Regions from separate parts of the Kouleothrix sp. genome, predicted to be linked through region 2. Evidence: riboswitches for the same ligand, from Rfam matches in the RefSeq annotation. Region 2 holds a riboswitch; each other region holds the start of a gene.
The links. A riboswitch is a leader RNA that binds a small molecule or an ion and turns the genes downstream of it on or off. The one in region 2 is predicted to bind S-adenosylmethionine.
Positions count from the first base shown of each region.

Region 1: linked by a shared signal. The riboswitch ahead of mtnA (S-methyl-5-thioribose-1-phosphate isomerase) and the one ahead of U0177_RS06265 (homocysteine synthase) in region 2 are both predicted to bind S-adenosylmethionine.
Region 3: linked by a shared signal. The riboswitch ahead of U0177_RS21885 (cysteine desulfurase) and the one ahead of U0177_RS06265 (homocysteine synthase) in region 2 are both predicted to bind S-adenosylmethionine.

Region 1 is NZ_JAXLWP010000005.1:298,901-305,687, reverse strand. It holds gene U0177_RS05995 (GHMP kinase) at 1-243, opposite strand, end outside; gene U0177_RS05990 (glycosyltransferase family 4 protein) at 456-2,441, opposite strand; gene U0177_RS05985 (MBL fold metallo-hydrolase) at 2,662-3,510, opposite strand; SAM riboswitch class I at 3,665-3,849, shown strand; gene mtnA (S-methyl-5-thioribose-1-phosphate isomerase) at 3,892-4,935, shown strand; gene U0177_RS05975 (hypothetical protein) at 5,043-6,086, shown strand; gene U0177_RS05970 (carbohydrate kinase family protein) at 6,129-6,787, shown strand, end outside.
Region 2 is NZ_JAXLWP010000006.1:16,513-23,299, forward strand. It holds gene U0177_RS06250 (response regulator transcription factor) at 1-250, shown strand, start outside; gene U0177_RS06255 (sensor histidine kinase) at 473-1,894, shown strand; gene U0177_RS06260 (homoserine O-acetyltransferase) at 1,913-3,052, opposite strand; gene U0177_RS06265 (homocysteine synthase) at 3,155-4,444, opposite strand; SAM riboswitch class I at 4,691-4,856, opposite strand; gene U0177_RS06270 (LCP family protein) at 5,162-6,577, shown strand; gene U0177_RS06275 (Kelch repeat-containing protein) at 6,659-6,787, shown strand, end outside.
Region 3 is NZ_JAXLWP010000026.1:32,745-39,531, forward strand. It holds gene U0177_RS21880 (aminotransferase class V-fold PLP-dependent enzyme) at 1-845, opposite strand, end outside; gene U0177_RS21885 (cysteine desulfurase) at 1,151-2,482, opposite strand; SAM riboswitch class I at 2,609-2,788, opposite strand; gene groL (chaperonin GroEL) at 3,206-4,864, opposite strand; gene groES (co-chaperone GroES) at 4,999-5,304, opposite strand; gene U0177_RS21900 (hypothetical protein) at 5,976-6,296, opposite strand.

The sequences.
Region 1 (6,787 bases), on a different contig from region 2:
GGCCGGCGCGGCCCACTCGGCCGGGCCGAGGGCCATGCGCTCGCCGTAGTTTTCGGCGTGCAGTAGCACAGGCGCCGGGCGCGCCGCGCGCGGGTACACGGCGATCTGCACCTCGGCGCAGGGCGCCACCGCGATGTTGAAAATCTGGCCGTGCCCGGCGAACCAGGTGTCGGTCCAGCCGCCGTTGTCGCAGATGCGGATCGGCGCGGCGCTGTTGATTGTGCGGATCGGTGTTTCGCGCATCCCTATGCCATTGAGCGTTACGCACTTGCGCTATTCGGCTTGCTCAGGCAACGAGGTTGAGCCTGCGGCAGCATGGTTCTTGTGTATCTTCTGTGCGCGGAAAAACCGCACACGTCCAAATCTGGCGAAGGCTGAGCACGCCAACCGCACGCAATATACGAGGAAAGTACCGCTCTGGCGAAGGCTGAGCACACCAGCTGCGTAGGTTCTAGCTATTTGCGCTTGGCGCGGTTCTGGCGGCGCTTGGGGGTCTCGGCAGCCGGCTCGGCGCGCGGGCGTCCGCGCCGGCCTGTGCCGGCCGGGGGCGCGCCGGGAGGTGGCGCGTCCTCGCCAGCCGGGGCGTGCGCGTCCGGCCCGGCGGCGCCATTCGCCGCAACGCTGTGCGGCGCGTCGTGGCCATTCACTGCGGCGGCAATCGCGTCGAGCGGCGCCGGGTGTAGCTCGGGTATCTCGAGCGCGGCCAGCCGCTCCTCTGGCTCGTCGGCGCTGTCCTCGGCGGGAGGCGCGATTTCCTCAGGCGCGCTGGCCTCGGCAGCGGCGGCAGCCACGATCTCCTCAGGCGCGTTGGCCTCGGCGGCGGCATCGGCGGGAGGCGCGATTTCCTCAGGCGCGTTGGCCTCGGCGGCGGCCTCGGCGGGAGGCGCGATTTCCTCAGGCGCATCAACCTCGGCAGCGACGTCTACGGGAGGCGCGATTTCCTCAGGCGCATCGGCAGGGTCGATCGGCTCGGGCAGATCGGCGTTGGCTTCGGCATGCGCCAGCGGCTGCGCGGCCTCGGGCGCGTCGGGCACGGCCTGATGCACCGCCACCGACCAATCGAGCACCAGCTCGACATGGCCGCAGCGCGCGCAGGCCCACATGCGCGGCGCGATCGGCTGGCTGCCCTCGTGCTCGGCCAGCGGCCGCAGCGCCAGTTGGCTTTGCAATGTGCCAGGCACCAGGTTGGCACCACAGCGCAGGCAGGCGCGCGGCCCGCCTGGCGAAGGAACATGCATGGCATGCATGGCCGTAGAGGGCTCGAGCGCGGCGAGCTCGCGAGCGAACAGCGGCGCGGCCGGCGGCGCGACAACCGCGCGCGCGGGCAGCCGCTCGGCCGCGCGGCGGTACACCGCCATGGTCTCGCGGGCCGCGCGCGCCCACGAGAACTGGCGCGCGCGCGCCACGCCCATGCGGCCCAGCTCGGCGCGGCGCTCGTCGTCGTCCCACAGCGCGGCGATCTCGTCGGCCCATATGTCGGCGTCGAGCGGTGGCACGTACACAGCGGCGTTGCCACCGATCTCGGGCAGGCTCGAAGTAGCCGCGGCCAGGCAGGCCGCGCCGCAGGCCATCGCCTCGAGCAGTGGCAGCCCAAAGCCCTCGTAGAGCGAAGGGTTGATGTAGATCCGGCAGGCGTTGTACAGCCAGCGCAGGTCGTACTGGCCCACCCCGCCGGCGAACTGCACGTGATCGGCCAGGTTCAAATCGCGCACCGCCGCGAAGATTGCCTCGTCGCGCCAGCCGCGCCGGCCGACAATCAGCAGGCGATACCCGGCGTTGGGCTGGCGATCGAGGCAGATCCGCAGCGCCTGCAGCAGCGTTGGCAGGTTCTTGCGCGGCTCCAGCGTGCTGACGAACAGCAGGAACGAGCCGGCCTGCACCGGCTTGCCGTTCAGCACGCGCGCCTCGCCCGCGCGCAGCTCGATCGGCTGGTAGAGCGACGCGGCCGCCTCGTGGATCACGTCGATCTGCTCGGCCGGCATGTCCAGGAACTGGGCGATGTCCTGGCGCGTCGCCTCCGAAACTGCGATGACGCCGTCGGCGCGCGGGGCGTTGCTCTTCACCTGGCCGTAGTAGGCCCTGGCCGAGTCGTCGAGGATCTCGGGGTAGTGCATAAACGCCAGGTCGTGGATCGTCACCACCGCAGGGCAGGGCCGGCGCGTCGGCGCGATGAAATCGGGGCAGTGCAGCACGTTCGGCCGCGCCAGCATCACCTCGAGCGGCAGCGTCCACTGCTCGAAGCGATGGTGTGGCGGCGTCAGCGCGGTGCGGCGCGACACATTCGGCGCGATCGCCAGCGGGCGCAGCTGGTCGCGATGCTGCAGGCAGACGAACTCGTCGTCGCGGGCAACATCGGGCAGCGCCATAAGCAGCTGGCGCGTATACTGAGAGATGCCGCCCTGCCGGTAAGCATTCAGACGGGCGTCAATTGCAATACGCATGCTTTTCCGAATCTATGTGCTCGTGGCGCCTGGGTGCGCCTGCCGCGATACACGCCGCGGCCCGGCCGCGCGCCAGTGCGGCCCAGGCCGGACGGCTGCGACGCAGCGTGGGCTCCACGAGCGGGCAGAATACTGTTTGTATGAACGCAGCGAGCTATCATTGTTATCGTACCACAGAACGGCTATTTCACGCCGATGTGGCGTATGCTGCCCGTGGCAGCTACGGTGCACTGTCGTAGCTGTCGCCGGCTTCGACCACCAGGCCGTCGTAGGCCAGCTCGACGCCGTCGGGCAGCGCGGCATTCACGGCGGCGTGCTCGAGATCGTGGGTCATGTGTACCAGTAGGGTGCGGCGCGGCTGCAGCTCAGCCGCCACGGCGCAGGCCTGCGCGACATTGAAGTGCGTCGGGTGCTCGGCGTAGCGCAGCGCGTTGAGCACCAGCACATCCAGGCCGCGCAGCAGCGCCAGCGACTCCGGCGGCAGCGCGCTGGCGTCGGTCACATACCCCAGCCGGCCGATGCGGAAGCCGGTGATCGACCATGTGCCATGCTGCACGTCGAATGGCAGCGCGGCCACGCCGGCGGCTCGAAACGCCACGCCGCTGCGGATCTCGCACAGCTCGAGCTCGGGGCGCGTCGAGCCGCGCGAGCTATCGTGAAACGCGTAGCTGAAGCGCTCGCGCACCATCCCCAGCGTGGTAGCCGAGCCAAACAGCGGTATTGCCGAGCGCTGCGCGAAATTCAGCGGCCGTAGATCGTCCAGGCCCGAAATATGATCGGCGTGGGCGTGCGTCAGCAGCACGGCGTCGACGCGGCTGATATGCGCGGCCAGCGCCTGCTGCCGCAGGTCCGGGCCGGCGTCGAACAGCAGCGTGCGGCCACCCGCCTCGAGCAGCGCCGAAGTGCGCAGCCGGTGGTTGTGCGGGTCGGGCGAGGTGCACACGGCGCAGCGGCAGCCGATCACCGGTACGCCCATCGATGTGCCGGTTCCTAAAAATGTCAGTCGCATGCTCGCGTCGCGCGACGCAATTGCGTCGTGCGCCGGCGCCCGGCCCCATCGAAGCAACACGCCGCATGTACTGCTGATCCGGCTGCATTATAGCATACGCGCCCTGCGTGTAGGAGCCTGCTCGCGTGTTTTGCGCGCCGGTATCGCCTGGGCGTGCTGGCAGGTTGCAGCGCGGCCGCAGCTATGCTATAATCGCGCGTCGAAGTGAATAGTATGCTCATCACGAGGGGCGGAGGGACTGGCCCGACGAAGCCCGGCAACCCCATACCAGGTTTTGAATGCTGAGTTTTAAGTGCTGAGTTGTCGAGGTAAAACTCAGGCTTAAAATGCAAACCTCAAAGCTCGGTAGGGAAGGTGCCAATTCCTGCAGGTGTTCCTGATGCACCTGAAAGATGAGAGGTAACATAGCTGGGCCTCTCGCAGTGCGGGCGGCTTTTTTTGATGAAAACAGCCGAAACATTTCAGCATATCTGGTGGGACGGCGACGCCGTGGGCCTGCTCGACCAGCGGCTGCTGCCGGGCGCCGAGGTGGCGGTGCGCTGCGCGACGCTCGGCGATGTGGTGCAGGCAATCAAGAGCATGCAGGTGCGCGGGGCGCCGGCGATCGGCTGCACTGCGGCCTATGGCATGGCGCTGGTGGCGCAGCAGCACCACGGCAGCGCCGCCGAGCTGCTTGCTCGCCTGGCCGAGGCCAAGGCCGCGCTCGACGCCAGCCGCCCCACCGCCGTGAACCTGATGTGGGCAACCGCGCGCATGCTGCGCGCCGCCGAATCCCACGCCACCGACGAGCCAGCCGCGCTGCGCGGCGCGCTGCTCGACGAAGCCCACGCGATCATGGCCGAAGACCTGGCGATGTGCTATGCGATCGGCGAGCACGGCCTGCAGCTCATCCCCGAGCGTGGCCACGTGCTGACGCACTGCAACGCCGGCGGGCTGGCCACCGCCGGGCTTGGCACCGCGCTCGCGCCCATTCGCATCGCGCACAGCAGCGGCCGGCCGGTGCATGTGTTCGTCGACGAAACCCGGCCGTTTTTGCAGGGCGCGCGCCTGACGGCCTGGGAGCTGCAGCGCGCCGGCGTGCCGCTGACGCTGATCACCGATAATATGGCCGCCTACTTCATGCGCCGCGGCGAGATCGACTGCGTGATCGTCGGCGCCGACCGCGTGGTGGCCAATGGCGATATCGCCAACAAGATCGGCACCTACGGCTTGGCCGTGCTGGCGCGCGCCCACGCCATCCCGTTCTATGTCGCAGCGCCTTCCTCCACGATCGATCTGAGCCTGCCCGACGGCGATGCCATCCCGATCGAGCAGCGCGACCCGGCCGAGGTCACGACGATTGGCGGGCAGATGCTGGCGCCGGCCGGCGTGCAGGCCGCGCACCCCGCGTTCGATGTTACGCCCCACGAGCTCATCACCGCCTTGATCACCGAGCGTGGCGTTATTCGGCCGCCATACGAGGAGAACCTGCGTCGTATTATGTAATTTGCGGTTTACGGTTTACGATTTTCTCGGGCCGATGCTGCCCGGTGCCCCGCCAGCGCTCGATGTGGAGTTTATCGTAAATCCAAAATCGTAAATCGTAAATCGCTATGCCGTTGCCTTTCGCACCCGCCGCCCTGCCGCTGCTGCTGGGCGGGCTGCCGCACCGCAACGCGGCGCAGGCGCTCGAGATCTCGCGCCGCTACGCCGGGGCGCTGCTGGCCTGGCCGCAGCTGCCTCAGCGCAGCTTGCGCGAGCAAAGCGTCGTGCAGAGCATGCTCGGCTTTCCGGGGCTGGTGGTCGACGAAACCCAGGCCCGCGTGTATGTCGACCGGCGGCGCGCCGAGCGCGAGCTCGACCGGCTGGGGCTGGCCTACCTGGAAGATCGCTACGCGACGGTGGCGCTCGCCCCCGACGACGCCTACGGCCTCGATGAGCTGCTGCGCCAGGCCGAGGGGCTGCGCGCCGCCAAGGCGCTCAAGGGCCAGCTGACCGGGCCGATCAGCCTGGCGGCGCAGGTGACCGACGAAAACGACCAGCCGCTGCTGTACGACGACATGCTGTTCGACGCGCTGGCGCAGCACTTGGCGCTGCGCGCCGAGTGGCAGGAGGCGCGGCTGAGCGAGTGGAACCCGACGACGATCATCTGCGTCGACGAACCGTTTCTCGAGATGGTCGGCCTGCCGTTTGTGCCCGTCGAGTGGCCGCGCGTGCGCGAGCAGATCGACCAGGTGCTCGAAGGCGTGCGCGGCTGCAAGGCGCTGTTCGCCGGCGGGGTGCCCAACTGGCACGAGCTGCTGCAGATCGGCGTCGATATGATTATCGCCGATGTCGCGCATCACGGCGCGGCGCTGGCCGAAGCGGCGCCGGCGCTCGGCGAGTTTCTCGGACGCGGCGGCGTGGTTGGCCTGGGCCTGCTACCCGCCGACGAAGACGCAATTGCGCGGGCCAGCGCCGATACGCTGGCGGCGCAGGCCGGCGCGCTGGCCGGGCAGCTCGCGCCGCACGGCATCGCCGCCGAGGCGCTGCTGCGCCAGTCGGTGCTCTCGGTCGCGGGCACACTGAGCCGCCTCTCGGTGGCGGCCGCCGAGCGCGCTCTGCAGCTTCTGGCCGAAGCCTCGGCGCAGCTGCGCGAGCAGTACAAGCTGATCTAGTTGCGCAGATTGCAATCTGCGCTTTGCAACAAGGAGCAATTCGTGCGAATCGTCGTCACTGGCTCGCTCGCCTACGATTATATTATGGACTTTCCCGGCTACTTCAAGGATCATATTCTGCCGGATAAAGTTCATATGCTCACCGTCAGCTTTCTGGTCGACTCAATGCGGCGCATGCGCGGCGGCGTGGCCGGCAACATCGCCTACACGCTCGCGCTGCTGGGCGATCGCCCGCTGGTGGTGGCTACCGCCGGCCAGGATTTCGGCGAGTACCGTGCCCTGATGGAGCGCCAGGGCATCGACGCCAGCGGCATCCGCCTGATCGACGACGAGTTCACCGCCTCGTGCTTTATCAACACCGACAAAGCCAACAACCAGATCGTCGCGTTCTATACCGGCGCGATGGCGCACTCCAAGCACCTCTCGCTGCTGGGCCTCGGGCTCGGCGCCGGCGACTTGGTGATTATCTCGCCGACTGATCCCGAGGCGATGTCGCGCTATGCCGCCGAGTGCCGCGCGCAGGGCGTGCCGTTCCTGTTCGACCCCGGCAAGCAGACGCCGCGCCTCGACGGCGAGCAGATCCTGGCTGGCCTGAATGGCGCCAGCGTGCTGGTTGGCAACGACTACGAGTTCGCCATGATGGCGCAGAAGACTGGCCGCAGCGAGGCCGATCTGATCGGCAGCGCCCCGTTGGCGGTGGT
Region 2 (6,787 bases):
GGTAGACCTGACCGCCACCGAGTTCGATCTGCTGGCGATCCTCGCGCGCGAGCCGGGCCGCCCGTTCAGCCGCGCGCAGCTGCTCGAGCTGGCCTACGACGTAAGCTACGCCGGGTTCGACCGCACCGTCGACGCCCATATCAAGAACCTACGCCGCAAGATCGAGCCCGACCCGCGCAACCCGAAATATGTGCTCACGATCTATGGCGTGGGGTATAAGTTTGCCGACGACGCCGATGAAATCAGGTAGGGGCGGCATCGCTCCCGCCCGTACGCAATTCTGCTAGGACTTACGCAGTTGCGCTGTTCGGCTTTCCGAAGCCGTGCATAGTGCCTGCGGCAGCAAGGTACTTTGTGATCATCGTGCGCGGTTTTTCCGCGCACAGCGCGGAAAAACCGCACACCTCTACGGAATAATGGGGTACCGCTCTGCCGAAGGCTGAGCTCGCCAATTGCGTAAGTCATATCTGCTATGAAGCCACGCCTGTTCTGGACAATGCTGCTGGCCTTTGCGATGGTGATTGTGCTGAGCGTGTGCGGCATGCTCGGCTTTGTGGTGCTGGCGGTGTCGGGCCAGTGGCAGCCGGCTGCAGTGCGCGAGAGCTTTGTCGCATACCAGCGCTCGTACGCGCTTTCGCTGGGCGATTACTACGTGGCGAATGGCAACTCCTGGTCGGGCGTCCAGGAGCGCTTTGACGGCATTTCGTTCGCCGGGCCAGGCAACTTCTTCGACTACGCGCTGGCCGACCCTGGCGGCCGTGTGATCGCCAGCAACGACAGCGCCCTGCCGATCGGCGCGACGGTGGTGTCGGCCGAGCTTGATCGCGGCCTGCCGATCGACGCGCGCGGCCAGCGCGTCGGCATCCTGATCGTCCGTGGCGGGCCGCGGCCTCTGCAGCCGATGCCGCCGATGCCGCCGCAGCCGGTGGGCGGGCGCGCCCAGCGCGATATCGCCTGGCCGCTCATTCGCGGCTTCCTGATCGCCGCCGTGGCGCTGGCGGTCACGCTGCTGCTGCTGGCGATCTTCTTTGTGCAGCGCATCAGCCGGCCGCTGCGCCGGCTCACCGCCGCCGCCAAGCAGCTGGCCACCGGCCAGCTCGACGTCCAGGTCGGCCCTGCGCCCATCCGCGAAGTGAATGAGCTGACCCAGGCGTTTAACTCCATGGCGGTCTCGCTCGCCGCCGCCGACCGCCAGCGCCGCCAGATGACTGCCGATATCGCGCACGAGCTGCGCACCCCGCTCACGATCATCAAGGGCCGCCTCGAAGGCCTGCAGGACGGCGTCTACCGCGCCACGCCCGATGAGCTCGATCGCCTGCTGGGCGAGACGGCGCTGCTCGAACGGCTGATCGACGACCTGCGGCTGCTGGCGCTGGCCGAGACCGGCCAGCTTGCGCTGTACCGCGAGCCGATCGATGCGCGCGATCTGCTCGAAGGCGCGCGCAGCGCCTTTGCCGGCCAGGCTGATGCCCAGGGCGTGCAGATTGTGGTGCAGGCGCCGGCCGATCTGCCGCTGATCGATGCCGACCCGCAGCGCATGGCCCAGGTGCTGGCCAACCTGGTGAGCAATGCGCTGCGCTATACCCCCGAGGGTGGCAGCATCACTCTCTCGGCACACCAGCCGACCAGCGACCAGCGGCTGGCATCATCAGTCGTCCTGCGCATCAGCGACACCGGCCAGGGCATCGCCGCCGAAGATCTGCCGCACGTGTTCGACAGGTTCTACCGCGCCGATCGCTCGCGGGCGCGCAGCAGCGGCGGCGCCGGCCTGGGTCTGGCGATCACCAAGCAGATCGTGCTGGCCCACGGCGGTACGATCGAGGCCAGCAGTGTGGAGGGCCAGGGCGCGGCCTTCACGATCGCGCTGCCACTCGCGCCCGACCAAGCGGGATGATCTGGACTTTCCAAGCCCCTAGGTGCTGGTGCCTGCCAGCGCCCCGAGGAACTCGCTGATGATCGGCCCCTGCGGCTGGTAATCCACCAGAAACGCGTCGTGGCCGGCGCTCGACTCGAGGCTGGCGTACGTAGGCGCGCGGCCCAGGCGCGTGAGCGCGTCGGCGATCAGCTGCGACTCGCCCGGCGGGTATAGCCAGTCGCTGCTGAACGAGAGCAGCAGAAACTCCGAGCGGCTGCGCGCCAGCGCGGCGTCGAGCGAGCCGTAGCGCGCCGGCAGATCCCAGTAGTCCATCGCCTTGGTAATATACAGGTACGAGTTCGCGTCGAAGCGCGCGTTGAAGATCGCGCCCTGGTAGTCGAGGTAGCTCTCGATCGCGAACTCGCGGTCGAGCGAGAACGCCGGGCCGCTGCCGTCTTGAAACGCGCGGCCGAATTTGTGCTCGAGCGCCGGCTCGCTGAGGTAGGTAATATGGCCGATCATGCGCGCAATCGCCAGGCCGTCGGTGGGCGGCTCGCCGCCGTAGTAGTCGCCGCTGCGCCAGCGCGGGTCGCTGACGATCGCACGCCGGCCGATCGCGTTCCACGCCACCGTCTGCGGCGATGAGCGCGCGCTTGTGGCGAGCAGGATGGTGCCGCGCACGCGCTCGGGCAGTGCGGTGGCCCACTCAAGCGCCTGAAAGCCGCCCATCGAGCCGCCGGCCACCGCCAGCAGCTGCGCGATCCCCAGCCGGTCGATCAGCCGGGCCTGGGCGCGCACCATATCGCCGATCGTAATCACCGGAAAGCGCGCGCCGTAGGCCCGGCCGGTGGCTAGGTCGGCGCTGCTGGGGCCGGTGCTGCCCTGGCAGCCGCCGATCACATTCGAGCAGATCACAAAGTAGCGATCGGTGTCGAATGGCCGGCCGGGGCCGACCATCGCGTCCCACCAGCCCGGCTTGGCCGCGCCGGCGTGCCAGCCGGCGGCGTGGGCGTCGCCCGAGAGCGCGTGCAGCAGCAGGATGGCGTTGTCGCGCGCCGCGTTGAGCCGGCCGTATGCCTCGTAGGCCAGCGTGACCGGCGCCAGCTGCGCGCCGCTCTCGAGCACCAGCGGATCGAGCCAGGTCATCGTGCGCCGCTCGACCAGGCCAAGGCCGTCGCTCTGTCGCTCGCGTGTCATAGCGATCATCGTCTCGACTCCACATGTAAGGGCGAAGCATCGCCGGCACAACCTCGGGCTGGCATTCACGGGCGGCGCATCGCCCTTACCTAGTGGCGCCGGCTACACCTGGGCCAGCGCGTGATCCAGGTCGGCGAGGATGTCGTCGATCGTCTCGATGCCGATCGACAGCCGCACGTAGTCGTCGGTCACGCCGGTGATCGCCTGCTCTTCGGGCGACAGCTGGCTGTGGGTGGTGGTGGCAGGGTGAATGGCCAGGCTCTTGGCGTCGCCGATATTCGCCAGGTGCGAGAACAGCTTCAGGCTGTTGATGAACTTGGCGCCGGCCGCGCGCCCGCCCTTGATCCCGAAGCCCAGGATGCCGCTCTGGCCCTTGGGCAGGTACTTCTTGGCCAGCTCGTACGTCGGGTGGCTGGGCAGGCCGGGGTAGTTGACCCAGGCGACCTTGGCGTGCTCTTCGAGGTACTTGGCCACGGCGAGCGCGTTCTGGCTATGGCGCTCCATGCGCAGCGGCAGCGTCTCGATGCCCTGGAGCAGCAGAAAGGCGTTGAACGGGCTGATCGCCGCGCCGATGTCGCGCAGCAGCTGCACGCGCGCCTTGATGATATACGCCAGCGGGCCGAGCGCCTGGGTGTACACCAGGCCGTGGTACGACTCGTCGGGCTCGGTCAGGCCGGGGAAGCGGCCGCTGGCGGCCCAGTCGAACTTGCCGCTGTCGATCAGCAGGCCGCCGATGCTGGTGCCGTGGCCGCCGATGTACTTGGTGGCCGAGTGCACCACAATGTCGGCGCCCCAATCGAACGGCCGCGACAGGTACGGGGTGGCGGTGGTCGAGTCGACGATCACCGGCACGCCGGCCTCGTGCGCGATCGCCGAGATCGCCTCGAGGTTCAGCACGTCGAGCTTCGGGTTGCCGATAAACTCAAGGAAGAACGCCTTGGTGCGCTCGTCGATCGCGCTGCGGAAGCCATCGAGGTCGCGCGCATCGACGAAGCGCGTGGTGATGCCGAGCTTCGGCAGGGTGTGGCGGAACAGGTTGTAGGTGCCGCCATACAGATCCGACGACGAGATGATGTTGTCGCCCGCGCCGGCGATATTCAGGATCGAGAATGTCTCGGCGGCCTGGCCCGAGGCCAGCGCCAGCGCTCCCACGCCGCCCTCGAGCGCGGCAATCCGCTGCTCGAGCACGTCCTGCGTCGGGTTCATGATCCGGGTGTAGATGTTGCCGAATTCCTGCAGGCCGAACAGCCGCGCGGCGTGGTCGGTGTCTTTGAACTGGTACGACGTTGTCTGGTAGATCGGCACCGCGCGCGCGCCGGTGGTCGGGTCGGCCTGCTGGCCGCCGTGCAGCGCCAGCGTCTCGAAGCCGGTGAACGTGATATCGTCCGCCATAGTGGTGTGCCTCCTTGGGCGTTTCGCTAATTGCCAGCAGCGATCTTCCAGCGTGATCGAGAGCGCGGGTGCCAAATGGCCCGGTGAGCGGCGATGGGGCCTCAGCCGGCGATGCACGTGAGCTCGGCGTGATCGTGGCGGCTGGCAGCGAAAAGCCCTCATCGAATAGACGGATGAGGGCCAGCACTAGCTTCAAACAAAACGCCCTTCCAAACAAATTTGGAAGGGGCGTACGTCTGCGTATGCCTCTCATCTTCCAGTCGCGCTGCCGGATTTGGCACCCTAATGATTGAGGTTTGAGCCTTGAGCTTTGAGCCCTGAATAGTTCAGAACTCGCAGCCGAGAACTCAAACGTCTTTCCAGGGTTGCCGAGGTTTCACAGGGCCGGTCCCTCCACCTCTCTGGATAAGAGTCGCGCTCTTCAGTTGTTGCGGCCAATGATAATTGAGTCACGCAATTTTGTCAAGGAGCGCCCATGCCTTGACAGGGCTCGTGCAAGGTCGCTCGACCCCTCCCCCTACCCTCCCCTGTCAGGGGAGGGGCAACACATCGTACGCATGCCTTGACAAAATTACGCAATGCCGGCCCTGTGCCCCGTTTTTCGCACGCGGAAGAGAGGTGCGCTCGAAACACGTTGCGCGAGCCGCGCGCCTTGATAGCGCCGCGCGCGGCTGGTATAATCGCCAGCATCGAACCAACCATCCAAAAGGATCGTTTGTGGCAACAACCGGCCAGTCGCCTTCAGCAGAACCCCGTGGCCCGGCGCGCCCCCGGCGGCGCTGGCTGCCTTTTGCGATCGGGATGCTGATCGGGCTGGCGCTTGGCGGCGCGGCACTGCTGTACATGCAGGCCCGCACCACGCTGCAAAGCATCCAGCAGCCCGATGCCCGCCGTGCGCCCACGCCTACGCCGCGCAGCATTATCCAGCGGATCATTGGCGGCGGCGAGCTTTACCCGACCCAGCCCCCGCTGCCCGACGCGCTGCGCGAGCCGTTCACCACGCTGCTGATCGGCGTGGACACGCGCCCCGACCCCGGCGAGGGCGTGCGCAGCGATACGCTCATCCTGGTGCGCGTCGACCCGGTGGCTAAGTGGGCTGCGATGCTGTCGATCCCGCGCGACTCGGTGACCAGCATTCCGCACCTCGGCCGCGCCAAGATCAACGCGGCCTACTCGCATGGCTACGCTAACGCCGCCGCGCTGTATGGCCCCGGCACCACCCCCGAGGCCGGTGGCGCCGCGCTGGCGGCCGAGGCGATCGAAAATTTCCTGGGCGTCAAGGTCGACTACACCGCCCAGGTCGATTTCCACGGCTTTGCCGCGCTGGTCGACTCGATCGGCGGCGTGCTTGTCGACGTGCCCAAGCCGCTGCTCGACGCCGAGTACCCCACCGACGACTACGGCGTCGAGCGGATCTACATCCCCGCCGGCCTGCAGGTGCTCGACGGCCGGCACGCGCTGATCTACGCCCGCTCGCGCCACGCCAGCACCGATTTCGACCGCAGCCAGCGCCAGCAGCGCGTGCTGCGCGCCGTGCTCGACCAGGTGCGCGCGCGCGGGCTGCTCGACAACATCGCCACGCTGCCGCAGTGGGCCGATGTGCTGGCCCAGAATGTGCGTACCACGCTGCCGATCGGCCAGCTGGGCATGATCAATGGCCTGGCCGGCCTGGCCCGCGAGCTGCATGGCGACCGCGTGCTGCAGTTCAGCATCAACCCGCTCGACGTGGCGATCGACTACGAGGATGGCTCGGATATCTACTGGAACGCCGCCGACGTGGCTACGGTGGTGTCGCGCTGGCGCGCCGGCCCGCAGGCTGCCTCGCAGCGCGGCCGCATCCAGGTGCTCAACGGCGCAGCAGTGGCCGGGATTGCCGGCAAGGTCAGTAGCTACCTGCGCGGCCAGGGCTTTGTGCTGGCCGACCCTGGCCAGGCGCCGCAGGTGTACGAGCACTCGCAGATCATCGACTACACCGGCCAGCCCGAGACGCGCCAGCGCCTGGCGAGCTTGCTCGGCATCGACGCGCGCTACATCCAATCGTCGCCTGCCGCCGATGCGCCGGCCCGGCTCGATCGCGCCGATATTGTTCTGATTGTCGGGCAGGATTACCAGCCGCGCTGGGCCGGCGAGTAGGCTGCGCGCAGGCTGCGCCATTCTCGTGCTGTGCCGAGCTCCGCGGCTGCATTCCGCCGGCCGCTCGAAAGGAGAGCTGCTATGCGGCGATTTCGCTGGCCCGCGCTTGCGGCGCTGTTGCTCGCGCTTCTGGCGGCGCCGCTGCCGGCGCGCGCACTGGGTGGCTGGTCGCCGGCGGCGCCGATGCTCGGGCAGCATACGTTCGGCCGG
Region 3 (6,787 bases), on a different contig from region 2:
ATCATCTCGAGCGCCGCCGCGAGCCCGGCGATCGCGAGATCGCCCGATTCGCCGATAGTGAAGCGCTCCGAGCTGGTGTGGAGCGTGAAGCCGTAGTCGCGGACATTGATCGGCGGCAGCGTGCTGGTGGCGCCGACATACGCGCCCGGCTGAAGCCGGTCGAGCAGGTCGTGGCGGCAGTACAGCAGAGCGGCGCCAGGGATGCCGAGCAGCCAGCGCCCGGCATCGGCCACCAGGAAGTCGATCTGGTAGGCTTGCACATCCACCGGAAATGCGCCGAGCGTCTGGCTCGCGTCGACCACGAAGAACAGCCCGCGCTGTCGCGCGGCGGCTCCGAGCGCGGCCAGGTCGTGCCTGAACCCGGTGGCGGGGAGCGCGCTGCTCAGCGCCAGCACACGGGTGCGCGAGTCGATCCACCGGTCGAGCTGCTCAAGATCCAAGCCGCCATCGCTCTGCGCAATGCGCTTCACCAGAATGCCCCGTGCGGCCAGGTTCATCCACGGGTACACGTGCGCCGGATCTTCGCCGTCGAGCACCAGCACCGTCGTGCCCGGCTGGAGCGGCAGGCTGTTCGCGGCGGTATTCAGGCCAATGACGGCATTCGGTACGATCGCGATCTCGTCGGCGCGCGCGGCGTGGATCAGTGCCGCCGCACGCTGCTTGATCCGCTCGGCTGTTTCGGCCAGCGCGTCGCGCACTTGGCTGGGTGGCGCAGCCAGCGCGCGCTCGATATGCGCCTGGATAGCGCGAGTGACATGGTTGCCGAGCGGTGCGCCGGTGGCGTGGTCGAGAAAAGCGTAGCGCTGCGTAATCGGAAAGGTATCACGGTATGCGGCGAGTTCCATCGGCGCCTCCATGGATTGCGATACTCCTTAGGGTATCGCGATCCCCTACCCTTTCAGGCCACTATCAAGCTTACCTGCGACGATACTAAGGATCTTAATATACTTGATCATAATTGTCAAGTAAAATTTGTATTCTTGTGTTCAATAGACTTTATCGGAAATAAGGGAGCCAGGGGGGCTTTGCCCCACCAACAGAGGATTCTTGGGGGCCGCAGGCCCCCTAAACCCCCACCATTGTTATTTTCAATAAAGTCTAATAGACTTTCTCCCACTCTAAGCCGGTATGGCGCCGGCACCAGAGAAAGCTAGGCCAGCGCGAAGCCGCGCGCCTGCACCACCTGAGGCGTACGGCAGTCGGCAGCCCTGGCGGGCGCAGTTTGCACCGGATGGCGCTGTATTGCCGCGAGCCCATCGACGAGCGCGTCGACATCGGCGAAGTCGTTGTAGATCGTGAAGCTGGCGCGCGCGCTCGAGTCCAGCCCGAGCAGCCGGTGCAGCGGGTGCGCGCAGTGGCGGCCCGAGCGGATGGCAATACCGCGCTGATCGAGGGCGGTGGCGATATCGTGTGGCGCAACGCCATCGACGGTGAACGTCACGACGCCGCCGCGCAGCTTTGCATCGCGCGGGCCATAGATGCGCAGGCCGGGGAGGGCGCTGAGGCGACGCAGGGCATACTCGGTCAGTGCGCGCTCGTGCGCGTGTACTGCGGCCAGGCCAAGCTTGCCGAGGTACGTGACTGCCGCGCCCAGGCCGATCGCCTCGACAAATGCCGGCGTGCCGGCTTCGAACTTCAGCGGCGCGTCTTCCCATACAACCCTGTCAAAATCGACATCACGCGCGACATCGCCGCCCGTCAAGAACGGCGGCATCGCGGCCAGTAGCTCGGCGCGGCCGTAGAGCACGCCGATGCCGGTCGGGCCGAGCATCTTGTGCCCCGAGAACACCGCAAAATCGGCATCGAGCGCGCCAACGTCCAGCGGCATGTGCGGCGCCGACTGGCACGCGTCCAGCGCGACCAGCGCGCCAAGCGCGTGCGCCCGCTCAATGATCGGGCGCGGGTCGGTGATCGTGCCGAGCACATTCGAGACATGCGCAAAACTCACCAGCCGCACGCGCGGGGTCAGCAGCGCGTCGAGGCACGACAGATCAAGCGTGCCTTCGGCAGTCAGCGGGATGCGCTTTATATTCAGGCCGCGCTCGCGTGCCAGCTCCAGCCAGGGCAGGTAGTTGGCGTGGTGCTCCAGGTCAGTCAGCACGATCTCGTCGCCCGGCCGCAGAAAGGTGCGGCCGTACGAGTACGCCAGCAGATTAAGCGCCTCGGTTGCATTGCGTGTAAAGACGATCTGGCTAGCAGAGGGCGCGCCGATGAAATCGGCAATGCTGGCGCGCGCTTGCTCGTAAAGCTCGGTGATGCGCATGCTGAAGCTGTAGGCGCCGCGATGGACATTCGCGTATGTCGAGCGGTACGCCTGCTCCATGGCCTCGAGCACCGCCACTGGCTTCTGCGACGATGCCGCGCTATCGAGAAACACAACCGGATGGCCGTGGATCTGCTGCTGCAGCGTTGGAAAATCCTGCCGGATGCGCGCGACATTGAGGGGTGTGCGTGTACAGGCGCCAGTGGTGTCGGTAATCACGTGATCGTCCTTTCATCAGAGCGGAAATAAAAAACGCCCATCGTGCTGGACGACGGGCGCCCGCTGATGCGGACCAACAAAACGCCTTTTCCACGACACATGGAAAAGGCGTACATCAGCGTTCGCCTCTCATCTTCCAGTTTGCGCTGCCGGAGTTGGCACCCTAATGATCGAGCGGCCGTTCGGGGCGAGAGGCACGCGGGGCGAAACACTTCGCCACCACGCCTCTTCAGCTCGGAACGCCACGTTCTTTCCAGGGTTGCCGAGGCTTCATCGGGCCGGTCCCTCCACCTCTCTGGATAAGAGTATGCGCTATTCAATTATGCCGGCAATGATACATTACTTGCCTGAAATTGTCAACTTTCACCCCAGCCATAGCCTGCCCGATCATAGGCGCAGATGCGCGTTGTGGGCTCAATCTGGGGCGGAACACGCGCCGCTCCTACATTGTTATACCAATTCCGTTTGATTACTTGTGTTTTCTTGTGCGGCGCCGGCAAGCCGGGCGCGCACAGAAAAGAAATTTCGGGGGCGGCGAAGCCGCCCCGAACCCCCACTATAATCCGAGCGATCAGCCGGATTTGGTATTATGCTCGAATTGCAGCGTGCGGGCGGCAGTATGCCGCCCCTACATTGTGATCGGGAAAAAACAAGCGCAGGCAGCATCGGTATTCGATGCCGCCTGCGCACCATGAGCTGGCACCCAGCTATGAGCTTGTGATCCTAGAAGTCCATGCCACCCATGCCGCCCATGCCATCCATGCCGCCAGGCATTCCACCACCACCAGCGTTAGCCTCAGGGATGTCTGTGATCAGCGCCTCGGTGGTGAGCAGCAGCCCGGCGATCGAGACAGCGTTCTGCACTGCACTCCGCGTCACCTTCACTGGGTCGACCACGCCCTGCTCCAGCATGCTGCCAAGCTCGCCGGTCAGCACGTTGTAGCCGTAGCTCGTGTCGCCCTTCTCCTTCTGGTGGCGGCGCACGGTGTTGATGATCACCGCCCCATCCTCGCCCGCGTTCTTGGCCAGCTGCCGCATCGGCTCCTCGAGCGCGCGGCGCAGGATCTGCACGCCGAAGCGCTCGTCGTCGTTGTCGACTTTCACGCTGTCGAGCGCGCCTAGCGCGTTGATCAGCGCCACGCCGCCGCCCGGCACAATGCCTTCCTCGACGGCCGCCCGCGCGGTCGAGAGCGCGTCCTCGACGCGGTGCTTCTTCTCCTTCAGCTCGGGCTCGGTGGCGCCGCCGACCTTCAGCACCGCCACGCCGCCGGCCAGCTTGGCCAGCCGCTCCTGCAGCTTCTCGCGGTCGAAGTCCGACGTCGTCGTTTCGATCTGCGCGCGGATCTGCGAAACGCGTGCCTGTATTGCCTCCTGATCGCCGTGGCCTTCGATGAAGGTGGTGTTGTCTTTGTCGGACACCACGCGGCGCGCGCGGCCGAGGTCTTCGGTGGTAGCGCTGTCGAGCTTGCGGCCGATCTCCTCGGAGATCACCGTGCCGCCGGTCAGGATGGCGATGTCCTGCAGCATGGCCTTGCGGCGGTCGCCGAAGCCCGGCGCTTTGATCGCCAGGACGTTGATCGTGCCGCGCAGCTTGTTCACCACCAGCGTCGCCAGCGCCTCGCCGTCGATATCCTCGGCGACGATTACGAAGTTCTTGGTGACCTGCAGCACCTTCTCGAGCACCGGCAGAATCTCATTGATGCTGGCGATCTTCTTGTCGGTGATCAGGATGTACGGCTCCTCCAGATCTGCTTCCATTTTGGCAGTGTCCGTCACGAAGTAGGCCGAGATATAGCCACGGTCGATCTGCATGCCCTCGGTGTATTCCTTCTCGAAGGCGATGCCCTTGCTCTCCTCGACCGTGATCACGCCGTCTTTGCCGACCTTCTCCATCACCTCGGCGATCAGGTCGCCGATCTCGCTGTCGGCGGCCGAGATCGTCGCGACGTGCGCGATGTCGGCGCGGTCGCGCACCGGCTTGGCCAGGCTCTTCAGCTCGGCCACCAGCGCCTCGGCGCCCTTGTCCAGCCCGCGCTTGATCAGCATCGGGTTGGCACCGGCGGCGACAACCTTGAGGCCCTCGGTGACGATCGCCTGGGCCAGCACGGTGGCGGTGGTGGTGCCATCGCCGGCCACATCGTTGGTCTTGGTGGCCACCTCGACCAGCAAGCGCGCGCCCATGTTCTCAAACGGATCCTTGAGCTCGATCTCCTTGGCGACGGTGACGCCGTCGTGGGTGACGGTCGGGGCGCCGAACTTCTTGTCGATCGCGACGTTGCGGCCGCGCGGGCCGAGCGTGGTCTTGACCGCGTCGGCAACAATGTCGACGCCGCGCTTGAGCGAGCGCCGGGCCTCCTCGTTGAATTTGAGTTGCTTCGCCATAGGGCTGGGGAGTCCTCTCTGTGAATAACGCAGTCAGTAGTCAGTGGTCAGTGGCTAGAAGAAGGTGCTATCACCGAAACGCAATGCTTGCGATGATTTCAATGATCTTCTGAATGCTGTATTCTTACTTCTGACTATTCGGAAATGATGCCCAGAATATCTTTCTCGGATAGGATCAGGTACTCGACGTCGTCGACTTTGTACTCGGTGCCGCTGTACTTGGCGAACAGAACTTTGTCGCCAGCCTTGACGTTCATCGGCACGCGCTTGCCATTATCGTCCAGCCGGCCCTCGCCGACGGCCAGGATAGTGCCTTCCATCGGCCGCTCTTTGCTGGCGGTGTCGGGCAGCAAGATGCCGCTCTTGGTCTTCTCCTCGCGCTCCGCTGGCTTGATCACCACGCGGTCTGCCAGCGGCCGAATGCGAAACTCTTCTGCCATAGTCGTTGGCCTTTCACTTCTTCTGAGCGATCCTTGTAGAACCGATCAGATACAGGTTGAACAATCCGCGCCAATCGTTGGCGGAGGTACGAGCATCATCTGCGTCATCTGTGCAATCAGTGGATGATCGCTCTATGAGTGGGAGTTATACCGATGGCAAGGGCTGTGGATGCACAGGCTGGCCGTGCTGGCTGTTCCGGGCCGAGGGTGTGCCAATACGCAAAGAACTCATCGTGTATATACACATTCTAACACATTTCCACATAATAAATTACACTGTTATGCCAAATTGATTTTATAGCGACAATCCTTATAATGAGTGTGTATATACTAAAAGAACAAAAGGTGCAGTACTATGAAGATAACGCGTCGATCTGATAATGGGAAGAGCGGGCATTTACTGATTTCGGTGCCTGCCAGCCGGGTCGCTGAGGTCGAGTCCGCGCTGACCTTTCTTGAGGAGAAGCGCGAGCAACGCGGGTCTCAGGTCGTAATTGACTTAATCGTGCGCTCGGCGCTACGCAATGGATGGCGACCTCTGCCTTCGGAGGGTGATTCAACTACCCGCTAGCTGATGAGGGCGCGCTGCTGGCAGCGCCCCTGTTTCGCCTTTTTCTGCTCTTGCGCCGCTGGATAGTGCTGCTGTATGCGAAGAAATCGCCCCACGCGCACTAAACCTGCGCTGCCGTGTACTGCACGACTTCATCGTGATAGCAGAACCATTCCCGCTGGCGATCAGTGTCGCCGTCCAGCCGCACGAGGCAGCTATCGCGCGGCACGCGGAAAATCTCGACGATCGTCCCTGTCCTGTTCAATAGCTCGGGAAACGACCGCCGCCCCTGCCGAATGATGATCCGATCCCCGACCACAAGCTCGCGCTCTACGGGCGGGAGCACATGCGAACTGCCGGGTTGCTCCGGTGTATTTTGTTGAACAGCGGATAGCGCATCCCCTGCTGGTGGGCTATCGATGCGTGTGTGTGCCTGGGCCATGGTTGGCTTCCTCTCTGTATAGCTCCAATTTGGAGCTATCGTGACATAAACGCTTCAGTTCCTGTATATACATATTATAGCACAGTTTAATATTTGTGGCTTTTCCAAGATATACTATTGAAATTGTGTATATACAGATTTGTGAAGGGTCTGACCTGCCGCGGCAGTGCCTGCGCGCAGACACTTCAACGCGCGTCGATCGACGCCAAAGTTCACGAGGTGATCGATCTGGCGTAACAAGGCACACCAAGCTGCGAGGCGTGGAGTAGCGCCTCTGGGCACGCGAGGCGGCCAAGCCGTGCGCGAACATTCTATGTGACTGTAGCGCGATAGCGAAGGTGAGTCCGGATGCGAGAGGCCGTGGTGCCGAGCAAGGAGGGGGTGAAGATTGCGGATTTTCCTGTTGGGCGTGTCCAATTTCCGCGCGCAGCGCGGAAATTGGACACACGATGATCAAAAAGTACCGTGCTGCCGCAGGCACCATGCACGGC